DNA from 2 places in the Rufibacter radiotolerans genome. Region 2 is predicted to be linked to the other one. Evidence: riboswitches for the same ligand, from Rfam matches in the RefSeq annotation. Region 2 holds a riboswitch; the other holds the start of a gene.

Region 1 (5,819 bases), 1.2 Mb from region 2:
CGGCGGTGGGGTACATGGCCAGGCTCTCGGTTAGGGTAATGCCCGTGTGTTTCTCCACGTCCAGCAACTGGAACAGGGTGGTTTTCTCGGTGTGGTCCGGACAAGCGGGATAGCCGGGGGCCGGACGAATGCCCTGGTATTTCTCCTTGATGAGCTCGTCGTTGCTGAGGTTCTCTTCGGGTTCATAGGCCCACAGATCCTTGCGCACAATCTCGTGCAGTTTCTCGGCGAAGGCTTCGGCCAGGCGGTCAGCCAGGGCTTTGGCCATGATGCTGTGGTAGTCGTCGTGGTCGGCTTCAAAGTGTTTCACCAGTTCGTCCAGGCCATGACCGGCCGTGACGGCGAATCCGCCTACGTAATCCTGCAGGCCGGTTTCTTTGGGGGCCACAAAATCAGCCAGCGCCAAATTAGGCACGCCCGGGCCTTTCTGCCCCTGTTGCCGCAACGTGCGGAAGTGGGTTACTACCTCCGTGCGCTGCTCATTGGCGTACACGGCTATGTCATCGTCCTGCACCGTGTTGGCGGGGAACAGGCCGGCCACGCCGTTGGCAGTAAGCAACTTCTCGTCTACTATGCGTTTCAGGAGCGCCTGCGCATCAGCATAAAGTTTGGTAGCCTCGGCGCCAACAATCGGGTCTTCCAGCAGTTTCGGGAATTTGCCGTGGAGTTCCCAGGCTTGGAAGAAGGGGGTCCAGTCAATATACGGCACCAGTTCCTCCAGCGGAAAGCTTTTGAATTCCTGAATGCCCAGCTTGGCGGGGGTGTACACGTCTTCGGCTTTCCACTCCACAGGCAGCTTGTTGGCGCGGGCCTCTTTGATAGGCAGGTATTTCTTGTCTTTCTGGCGGCTCAGGTAGCCCTCACGCATCTGATCATACTCGGTGCGGGTATCCAGCGCGAATTTCTCCTTGTTCTCAGGACTCAGCAGGTTTCCTACCACGGGTACGCTGCGCGAGGCATCCAGCACGTGCACCACGGTGCCGCTGTAGGCCGGGGCAATCTTTACGGCGGTATGGGCTCGCGAGGTGGTGGCCCCACCAATGAGCAGCGGGATGTGGAAGTTCTGGCGCTCCATCTCTTTGGCTACGCTCACCATTTCGTCTAAAGACGGAGTGATGAGGCCAGATACGCCAATCACGTCCACGTTGTGCTGGCGGGCGGCCTCCAGAATCTTGCTGGTAGGCGTCATCACGCCCAGGTCAATTACCTCATAGTTGTTGCAGGCCAGCACCACGCCCACAATGTTTTTGCCGATGTCATGCACGTCGCCTTTCACAGTGGCCATGAGAATCTTGCCGTTGGTCTGGCGGGTGGAGGTATCGCCGGAGGCGGCAGCGCGTACTTTCTCTTCCTCAATGTAAGGCAACAGATAGGCCACGGCTTTCTTCATCACGCGGGCGCTTTTCACTACCTGAGGCAAGAACATCTTGCCTTCCTGGAACAGGTCGCCTACCACGTTCATGCCGTCCATTAAGGGGCCTTCAATCACTTCCAGGGGTTTCTGGTACAAGTGGCGGGCTTCCTCTACGTCCTGGTCAATGTATTCCACCAGTCCTTTTACCAGGGCGTGGGTGAGGCGCTGTTTCACGGGTTCGTTGCGCCAGGCTTCGTCGCGCACTACTTCTTTGCCTTTGTTTTTAACGGTTTCGGCAAACTCCACCAAGCGCTCGGTGGCGTCTGGGCGGCGGTTCAGAATCACGTCTTCCACGCGCTCCAGGAGGTCTTTCGGAATTTCCTCGTAGACCTCCAGCATGCCCGCGTTTACGATGCCCATGTCCAGGCCGGCTTTGATGGCGTGGTAAAGGAAAACGCTATGCATGGCCTCGCGCACCGGGTCATTGCCCCTGAAGGAGAACGACACGTTGCTCACGCCGCCGCTTACTTTACAGCCGGGCAGGTTTTCCTTGATCCAGCGGGTGGCCTGAATAAAGTCCAGGGCGTAGTTGTTATGCTCCTCCATGCCCGTGGCCACGGTGAGGATGTTGGGGTCAAAGATGATGTCCTGGGGCGGGAAACCTACCTCTTTGGTGAGGATGTCATAAGCGCGCTGGCATATCTCAATTCGGCGTTTGTAGGTATCGGCCTGGCCTTCTTCGTCAAAGGCCATCACCACCACGGCGGCGCCGTAGCTGCGCACTTTGCGGGCGTATTCTTTAAATTTCTCTTCGCCTTCTTTAAGGGAGATGGAGTTCACGATGGCTTTCCCTTGCACGCATTTTAGGCCAGCCTCAATCACGCTCCACTTAGAGGAGTCAATCATGATGGGCACTCTGGCAATATCTGGTTCAGAGGCAATCAGGTTCAGGAACAGAGTCATGGCGGCCTCAGAGTCCAGCAGGCCTTCGTCCATGTTCACGTCAATAATCTGGGCGCCGTTCTCCACCTGCCCGCGGGCAATGGCCAGGGCCTCTTCGTATTGCTCGTTTAATATAAGCCGCTTGAATTGCTTGGAGCCGGTGATGTTGGTCCGCTCGCCAATGTTGATGAAGTTAGAGCCTTCAAACACGGTGAGCGGCTCCAGACCAGAATAGGTAGGAACTTCCGGCAATTTAGGCAACGGACGCGGCGGGTACTGCGCAGCAATCTCCGCGATGACCTTGATGTGGGGTGGCGTGGTACCGCAACAACCACCTACTATATTCACGAAGTTGTTTTCCAGGAAATCGCGCACGTGCGCCCCCATCTGCTCTGGGGTCTCGTCATACGCCCCGAAGGCGTTAGGCAGACCGGCATTAGGGTAGGCACTGATGTGGAATTTAGAGGCTTTGCTCAGGGATTCTATGTGCGGACGCAGCTGTTTGGCGCCCAGCGCGCAGTTAAAGCCCACGCTCAACAGCGGCATGTGGGACACTGAGTGCAGGAACGCCTCTACGGTCTGGCCCGAAAGGGTGCGGCCGCTGGCATCGGTGATAGTACCGGAAACCATAAGCGGCAGGCGCTTGCCGGTCTGTTGGCTGTATTGGTCAATGGCGAACAGGGCCGCCTTCGCGTTGAGGGTGTCAAAAATGGTTTCTACCAGCAGCAAATCTGCGCCGCCGTCTACCAGCCCGCGCACCTGCTCAGTATAGGCGTCAAACAACTCATCAAAAGTGATGGCCCTAAAGCCGGGGTTGTTGACGTCCGGCGACAGGGAAGCGGTACGGTTGGTGGGCCCGATGGCGCCGGCCACGAAGCGGGGTTTGTCTGGGGTTTTGGCGGTCCATTCCTCAGCAGCTTCCTTGGCAATGCGCGCCGACTCAAAGTTCAACTCATAGACCAGGTCCTGCATGTCATAGTCGGCCATGGCAATGGACGTGCCACTGAAGGTGTTGGTCTCGGCAATGTCGGCCCCGGCCTCAAAGTACTGGTTATGGATTTCCTTGATGATGTGGGGCTGGGTAAGCGAGAGCAGATCATTGTTGCCCTTCACATCTAGGTGGAAGTCTTTGAAGCGGTCGCCACGGTAGTCGGCCTCTTGCAGGTTGTACCGCTGGATCATGGTGCCCATGGCCCCGTCTAAGACTAAAATGCGTTTCTGAACTTCTTCCTCTATTCTTGTCATCTTCTTTGCTCACCAAAAGGGTAGGTTGCGGCTCAAGAAAGGGCAGGAGGAAGGGTGGCGGGTAGGGGTGTAGGAAAACCGTCACTCATCTCCCCCAGCACGGCGGGCGTGGTGGGCAGGAAGTAGCACCCAACTGAATTGGGTTGCTAAGACATCACAGGGCCTAATCCCTCCGTCTTTCTTGATAAGCAGGAGCAAAGGTAAGGGCTGGGGGCGGAAGATGCAAATGGGGTGGAATTGGGTTGTTTTTGGGCTGGTTTGCGGAAAACGAGGAGAAAACAGATTTTCTCTGCACAAGTGGTCATCCCCCTTCAAAGGTAAGACCGTTCCTTTCTTTCAATTACAGGGAATTTCAGAATCAGCTTTATGCCATTTGAGGCTCGCGCCTCACTGAAGTTGAAAACTTCAGGTCATTTTAGGTCCAAGTTACAAACTTGAACCAGGGAAAATTTTGAATGAAACGGGATTGTCTTCAAAGTGGGACGGGGAGGAGGGCAAAAGTAACCAGCAGCAGTGGTTGTTGAAGAAAACCGGAAGAACCCGTATCTCAGGCAGATGCCAGAAACACGGGTTCTTCCGGTTTTTTTTTGAATACTATCGAAAGTTCAATTTACGGCCAGTTGCTTCTCGGCTAAAATCTCATCCGCGTACGCGAGCTCCTGTTCCTTATAGGCCTGCCAGCCCAGTTTCTTGAGCATGCGATAATGGGAGCCTAGGGCCTGTGAGAAAGTAGGGCTTTCAATGTAGGGCAGGCCGAACTCATGGGCAGTTTCCTTCACAATTTTAGAGATGCCTGGGTAATGGATGTGGCAGACCTTAGGGAAAAGGTGGTGCTCAATCTGCTGGTTCAAGCCGCCCAAAAGGAAACCGGCCAGCTTGTTTTTCATGGCGAAGTTGGCGGTGGTGCGCATCTGGTGGTCGGCCCAGGCTTCTTCCATGTTGCCTTGCTCGTTGGGCTCCGGAAACTCCGTGCCTTCCACCACGTGGGCCAACTGGAACACCAGTCCCATCACCAGGCCCTCGGCCAGGTGCAGACCCAGGAAACCGATGATAAATTGCCACCACGTGATATCCAGTACTACCAAAGGCAGTACAATAAACAATACATAGTACAGGGCTTTGTAGGCGAAGAGTTTGTAGTACTCGGCTTTGGGGTGGTTGGTCGTGTCCTGGGCGCCAATCTGCTTCTGGAAGAACTTGATGTAGTCTTTTCTCAGAACCCAGGAAAGGGACGACAGGCTGTACAACCCGAAAGCATACACGTGCTGGAACCGCTGCAGTTTGTTCACTTTCTCACCCGGGGCCACCCTAATCAAGCCAGGGGCCACCTCAATGTCCTCGTCGTGGCCGGGAATGTTGGTATAGGTGTGGTGTACCACGTTGTGCGTGAGGTTCCAGACATAAGGACTAGCCCCCACTAGGTTGAAGACAAAACTGAAGACCTTATTGACTTTGCTGTTGGGAGAAAGTGACCCATGGATGGCGTCATGGCAGACGTTGAAGCCTACCAGCGCACTGAAAACCCCTAGCAGCAAGGTCATGCCAAACATGGTCCAGGGCCCAAACTGATTGGAGAGAATCAAGGCATAGAGACCCGCGAACACCGTCAGGTAAAAAGCGATTTTGCGCCACATGGCCGGATTGGCGTTTCGGGAAATTCCTTTCTCTTTCAAATAATCCTCTACCCTGGAGCGGGTGGTGGCATAAAAAGTGGACTTTTCTTTATTGATGAATCTTAATTTGGATGACATGAAGTTGAAGTAATGAATGGAGGACCAAGGGGGAAATCAATTGAACCTGCGCAATGGGCCTTTGCGCGTAAAGATGGAGATAAAAAACAAATCTGACTTCAGGTCTGCTCCCTTTCAACGTAGAAACCGAATGTTAAGTGCCTTTGTTTTGCGGTTTCTACGGATAAAGCCATTGGTAAAGAGAATGTTAGGAAAAAAGGGGTGATTGAGGTAGGAGTAGGTAGAAACGGGAAAGCCGTTTTGGGGCTGTTTTGGGAAAAACGGGCCGGAAACGTGGGTTGATCTGCAGGAGTGGTCATCCTAGGCCTTCAAAGGGGGACGAGGAAGAAGGCAGAAGTATTCCCTTCAATGGTGCGGATTTACTTCCTTGACTTTTGGTTTTAAGTGACTTCCCTAAAAGTGCTCTCCTGTGTAAACACCCCCCTCGCCCCCCTCAAGGGGGGAGTCTGCGGTGAAGAGGCGGGACAGCGTTTTGAGGCTGTTTCTTTGAAAACGGGCTTAAAACGCAACACTGCAGTTCCTTCTCC
Region 2 (5,819 bases):
ACAAACTCAGACTTCAGATCAGGAGCGATCGTGGTGTCCAGTTTCTTTTCATCTATAGTGATGATGGTATAGTTCTCTTTTTTATCTATTGTGTACTTCATAAGTAACAGCAAAAAGGTTTAGACTGCGAATCTACCAATTTTTGGTGGAATATCTGTAACAAAGTATGTTAAAAAATGTTTGCGGCAATGCTTTCCTGGAGGCTATGTGGCTGACTGGCGTAATCTTGCGGAATAAATTTCTCGCCTAGTAATTGCTCATATAATTCAATATACCGCTGCGAAATCTCGGTGACCTTGGCATCTGTCATTTCCGGTACCTGTTGCCCCTCTTTGCCCTGAAACCCGTTTTCTATGAGCCATTGACGCACAAACTCCTTGGATAGTTGGCGTTGCGGCTGGCCGGCGTCCTGCCGCGCCTGATAGCCCTCGGCGTAAAAGAACCTGGAGGAGTCGGGCGTATGGATTTCATCAATCACATAAATTTTGCCATCGGCTTTGCCGAACTCGTATTTGGTGTCCACCAGGATCAAACCCCGGGCGGCGGCCAGTTCGGTGCCCCGCTTGAAAAGGGCTCTTGTGTAAGCCTCTATCTGCAGGTAATCTTGCTCAGATACTATTCCCTGGCGCAGAATCTCCTCCCGTGAAATATCCTCGTCATGGCCTTCTGCCGCTTTGGTGGTAGGGGTGATGATAGGCTCCGGGAAGGGGTCGTTTTCCTTTAATCCTTCTGGCATCGTTACCCCGCAAAGGGTGCGTTTGCCGGCACTGTACTCGCGCCAGGCATGGCCTGCCAGGTAGCCCCTGATCACCATCTCCACTTTGAACGTATCGCACTGCTTGCCTATGGTCACGTTAGGCGCCGGATGGCTGATGACCCAGTTTGGCACCACATCGGCGGTGGCTTTCAGGAAAGAAGCCGCTATCTGGTTCAATACCTGTCCTTTATAGGGGATGGCCCGTGGCAGCACCACGTCAAACGCTGAGATGCGGTCGGTGGCCACCATGGCCAACTTGTCTTTGAAATAATAAACGTCGCGGACTTTGCCCCGGTAAAACCCGGTCTGGTTGGGGAAATGGAAGTTGGTTTCTTTTAATGCTTGCATAAGAAAGGACTAACAGCGGCAAAGTTAGGAAAGGATAGATAAGGGGCAAGGAAGGATCAAAACTGTTTCTTCTTTGTGCCCCAGGGTAGGCCAGAAACGATAGGCTCCGGGCCGGTTTACCTATTTCTAAAAACCTAGAACATCCATTTAAGCAGAGAGGGTGACTGATGGTGCAAAGGAGGGTTGTTGTGAAGTTGCTAATGAATGTTAGGTAGCGATATGACATTGGCAACGGTAGAAAGCAGGTGTTGCGGGCTTGGCAAAAATAATTTGTTAATTTTTTTAAAATAGTTTGGAAATAATGTTTTGGGGCCTACATTTGCAATATCAAGTCAATTATCAAGGTAGTTGATTTATAAAGAAGAGTGGAGAGACAGGCTCTGAGAAGCTCTAGCAACCTACCAACCGTGTAAGGTGCTAATTCCTGAACCCAATGGACATATTGCCTTGGGGAATATAAATTGATACGAAGATGGAAAATCAAGCAAAAGCCACTTCTTACAATGCAGGGTCACGCCAAACGGCGTTGGTAACAGGTAGTACAATTCATTTCTCTATTAGCACAACAAGCATGCGAATGTGTAGCATGCGGGGCTGTTGTTGTCGCTTCTAATCCACCTTTTCCTGTTTTCCAGGGTCTGACGTGCCGCGGCAGGGTTGTTCCTGCTATTCGTTAGTTTTCCCGGAGTCTTGTTTTTGTTCAATTTTTCAATTGTAACCAGCCATTACTATGTCTTCTCCTTATCGTTTTGAAACCCTTCAGCTGCATGCTGGCCAAGAAATAGATCCTACTACCCGCTCCCGCGCGGTTCCTATTTACCAGACTACTTCTTATGTGTTTGAGAGTGCCGAACACGGCGCCAACCTGTTTGCCTTAAAGCAGTTCGGGAACATTTATACCCGCATCATGAACCCCACCACCGATGTGTTTGAAAAGCGCATTGCTGCCCTGGAAGGCGGAGTAGCGGCCGTAGCCGTGGGTTCAGGCCAGGCGGCGCAATTCATCGCGCTAAACAACATCCTGCAGGCCGGCGACAATTTTGTGGCCTCCAGCAATCTGTATGGCGGTTCTTACAACCAATTTAAAGTAGCGTTTAAACGGCTGGGCATTGAAGTGCGGTTCGCCAAGAATGAAGAGCCTGCTACTTATGCTGCCTTAATTGACGAGAACACCAAGGCGCTTTACCTGGAGACTATTGGCAACCCGCGCTTCAGTATCCCAGATTTTGAATCCATCGCCGCTGTGGCGGCCGGGCACAACCTGCCGTTGGTAGTGGACAATACCTTTGGGGCGGGCGGCTATCTTTTCCAGCCTTTAAAACATGGCGCCAACGTGGTAGTAGCCTCTGCCACCAAATGGATTGGCGGACACGGCACCACCGTGGGCGGCGTGATTGTAGATGGCGGTAACTTTAACTGGGGCAACGGAAAGTTTCCGCAATTCAGTGAGCCATCTGAAGGGTACCATGGTCTTAATTTCTGGGAAGTGTTCGGAGCCAATGGGCCGTTCGGCAACATCGCCTTCGCCATCAGGGCCAGGGTAGAAGGGTTAAGGGATTTCGGTCCATCGTTAAGTCCATTCAATTCTTTCCAATTATTGCAAGGGCTTGAGACGCTTTCACTTCGGGTTGACCGCACGGTAGAGAACGCCTTGGCTTTGGCCCAGTGGCTGGAGAAACACCCATTAGTGGAAAGCGTGAATTACCCCGGCCTTTCCTCCAGCCCGTACCATCTTCTGGCCCAAAAATACCTGAAACGTGGTTTTGGTGGGGTTTTGAGCTTTAACCTGAAGGGCGGAAAAGAAGAAGCCGAGGCGTTTGTGAACAGCCTGGAACTAGTAAGCCACCTGGCCAACGTAGGTGATGCTAAAACGCTCATTATCCACCCGGCCTCCACCACCCACCAGCAATTGGACGAGGAAGAGCAGTTGTCTGCCGGGGTAAACCCCACCTTGCTGCGGGTGTCTGCGGGCATTGAGCACATTGAAGATATCAAGGCAGATATTGAACAGGCGTTTGCCAAAGTAAGGGTGCGTGACACCCAATTAGAGGCCTCTTTAAACTAGTAGTTGCCATGTTATCAGGACGCGTTTTTACTTATACAGATGAGTTTCTTTTGGAGTCCGGGCGATCATTGCCTGGCTTCCAACTCTTTTACACCACCTGGGGCACCTTGAACGAAGACCGTAGCAACGTGATCTGGGTGTGCCATGCCTTTACCGGCAACGCCTTTGTGAAAGACTGGTGGGAAGGCCTCTTTGGCGAAGGCAAAACCTTTGATCCTACCAACCATTTCATTGTTTGCGCCAACTCTTTGGGCAGTTGCTACGGGTCCACTGGTCCCTTGAGCCTCAACCCAGATACGGGTAAGCCTTATTACCACGCGTTCCCAACGCTTTCCGTTCTGGATGCCGTGAAAGCTTTTGACTTGTTGCGTCAGGAACTGGGTATTGAGCAGATTGACGTGTTGGTTGGCGGTTCACTGGGCGGACAGCAAGCCTTGGAGTGGGCCATTGAAAACCCAGAGGTAACCAGGCGCCTGGTGCAGGTGGCGGCCAATTCCCGCCAAACCCCTTGGGCCATCGCTTTCCATGAAACCCAGCGCATGGCCATTGAACAAGATGTGACCTGGCAGTTAGATACTGATGACGCCGGTTTGCAGGGCATGCGGACCGCGCGGGCCATTGCCTTGCTGTCTTACCGTACCTACAAGTCATATAACCAGTCCCAGCGTGATTCCTCTGGTGACCGGAAGCGCCATTACCGCGCCTCAACTTATCAGCAATACCAGGGCGAGAAGCTGGCACAGCGGTTTAATGCCTTTTCTTACTGGCAATTGACCAAGATGATGGATAACCATCACGTGGGCCGCAACCGCGGAGGCCTGGAAGAGGCGCTGCGCCGGGTGCAGGCCGAGACCCTGGTGATTGGCGTGGATACAGATGTGTTGTTCCCCGTGAACGAGCAGCGGTTTGTGGCCCGCCACATTTCAAACGCCACTCTACAGATCATTAACTCAGAAGCCGGTCATGATGGCTTTTTACTGGAGACGGCCCAAATAAGCCGTGCCCTGGATACTTTTTTACAGAAAAAACAACCCCGAAAAACATGGATTCCCACCGTCTTCTAACTATTGGCTTGTTTGGGTTTGGCTGCGTAGGCCAGGGACTATATGACATATTGGCCCGCGAAGAATCTCTGCCCTACAAAGTAGCGCGCATTTGCGTGAAAGACCCCAACAAATTGCGGCCGCTTCCCCCGGAAAACTTCACCTATGACTGGCTGGAAGTAGTGCAGGACGAGCATCTGGATATTCTGGTGGAGGCCATTAGTGATGCCAATGAAGCCTATGCCATTGTTTCTGAAGCCTTGCGCAGAGGGAAGAAAGTGGTTACAGCGAATAAAAAACTGGTGGCCTATCATTTGCCTGAACTTTTGGCTTTGCAGGAAGAGTTTGGCGGCACGCTTTTGTATGAGTCCGCGGTGGCCGGGGGCATTCCAATTATTAGAACGGTAGAAGAGTATTTTTCAAATGAGCCGGTGGCCCGGGTGCATGGCATTCTCAACGGTTCGTCTAATTACATCCTCAGCCAGATCTTCAAAAACCAAAAGGCTTACAGCGAGGCTCTGAAAGAGGCCCAGGACAAAGGCTTCGCCGAGCTGGACCCTTGGCTGGATGTGGCCGGCGCCGATTCCCGGCACAAACTCTGCATCTTGGCGGCCCATGCCTTCGGCCGCACGCTGGCCCCGGAAGAGGTGGCTTTCTTCGGGATTGATTTCCTGGGCCACCAGGACTGGGAGTTTGCCAAACAACATGACGCCGTGATAAAACTGGTGGCCTCTGTGCACGAGACCGCAGACGGGGAGTTGGTGCCCTTGGTGTTGCCTAGCCTGGTAAGGGCCTCAGATGATTTATATGGCGTGGAGCAGGAATTCAATGGCGTGGTAGTGGAAGGCGGCTACTCCGGAACGCAACTGTTTAAAGGCAGAGGCGCCGGCGGGCACCCCACCGGGTCTGCCGTGCTTTCAGACATTGAATCCATCAGCCGCGGGTACCGCTACGGGTATAAGAAACTGCAACGGCATAAAAACGCTGCCGCCCTGGCTTTAGACTATGAACTGGAGGTATACCTGCGTTGCCCCGAGCCAGACCTGGTAGTGGCCCTTGGCCTTTCCAACCTGCAGACGGTGCAACGCGAGGCAGATGCCTTCAGCCTGATTGGTACCGTAACGCTAGGTAACCTCATTAAATCTCAGGAGCAGATCAGACAAGCAGGTGCTTATATCATGGCCCTTTCCTCAGGATTTGAAGAAGTGAAGGAGGTTCGGGAAAAAGAATCAGTGGCTTGGTCAAACGCCTAAGCTTTTAATCCCCTAATAAGGTTGTAAAATATGGGAGTTACATTAAATCCTCTTAAAAAGTAGAAAGTAGTTTGTTCATTTTAGTTCGTTTAATTACCAAAAGCCCAGCTAGAAAGCTGGGCTTTTCGTTTGGGCAAAGTCTGTTTCCTGGTTTAGGGCAAGGGTGTTCGTCTCCAAACGATACCTGGTTCTAAAACTGTTTCGGGCCTGTTTTCTGGAAAACAGGCCCGAAACGCCAGCAATATTCCAATAGGATAAAGCTCTATTCTCCCAATAGTTATCTCCTCTCAGCAAATTACTTTTAATGCCCACTCCGAAATGAACCCATGGGAAAGGCATAAAGCAAAAAATCT

Evidence for each region. A riboswitch is a leader RNA that binds a small molecule or an ion and turns the genes downstream of it on or off. The one in region 2 is predicted to bind S-adenosylmethionine.
Region 1: linked by a shared signal. The riboswitch ahead of metH (methionine synthase) and the one ahead of TH63_RS09585 (O-acetylhomoserine aminocarboxypropyltransferase/cysteine synthase family protein) in region 2 are both predicted to bind S-adenosylmethionine.

Annotation. Positions count from the first base shown of each region.
Region 1 covers NZ_CP010777.1:3,483,705-3,489,523, reverse strand. Annotated here, with positions in the region: gene metH (methionine synthase) at 1-3,541, opposite strand, end outside; SAM riboswitch class I at 3,624-3,732, opposite strand; gene TH63_RS14220 (fatty acid desaturase family protein) at 4,147-5,292, opposite strand.
Region 2 covers NZ_CP010777.1:2,294,355-2,300,173, reverse strand. Annotated here, with positions in the region: gene TH63_RS09595 (STAS domain-containing protein) at 1-101, opposite strand, end outside; gene TH63_RS09590 (phosphoribosylaminoimidazolesuccinocarboxamide synthase) at 170-1,105, opposite strand; SAM riboswitch class I at 1,456-1,568, shown strand; gene TH63_RS09585 (O-acetylhomoserine aminocarboxypropyltransferase/cysteine synthase family protein) at 1,836-3,170, shown strand; gene metX (homoserine O-acetyltransferase MetX) at 3,179-4,234, shown strand; gene TH63_RS09575 (homoserine dehydrogenase) at 4,213-5,466, shown strand.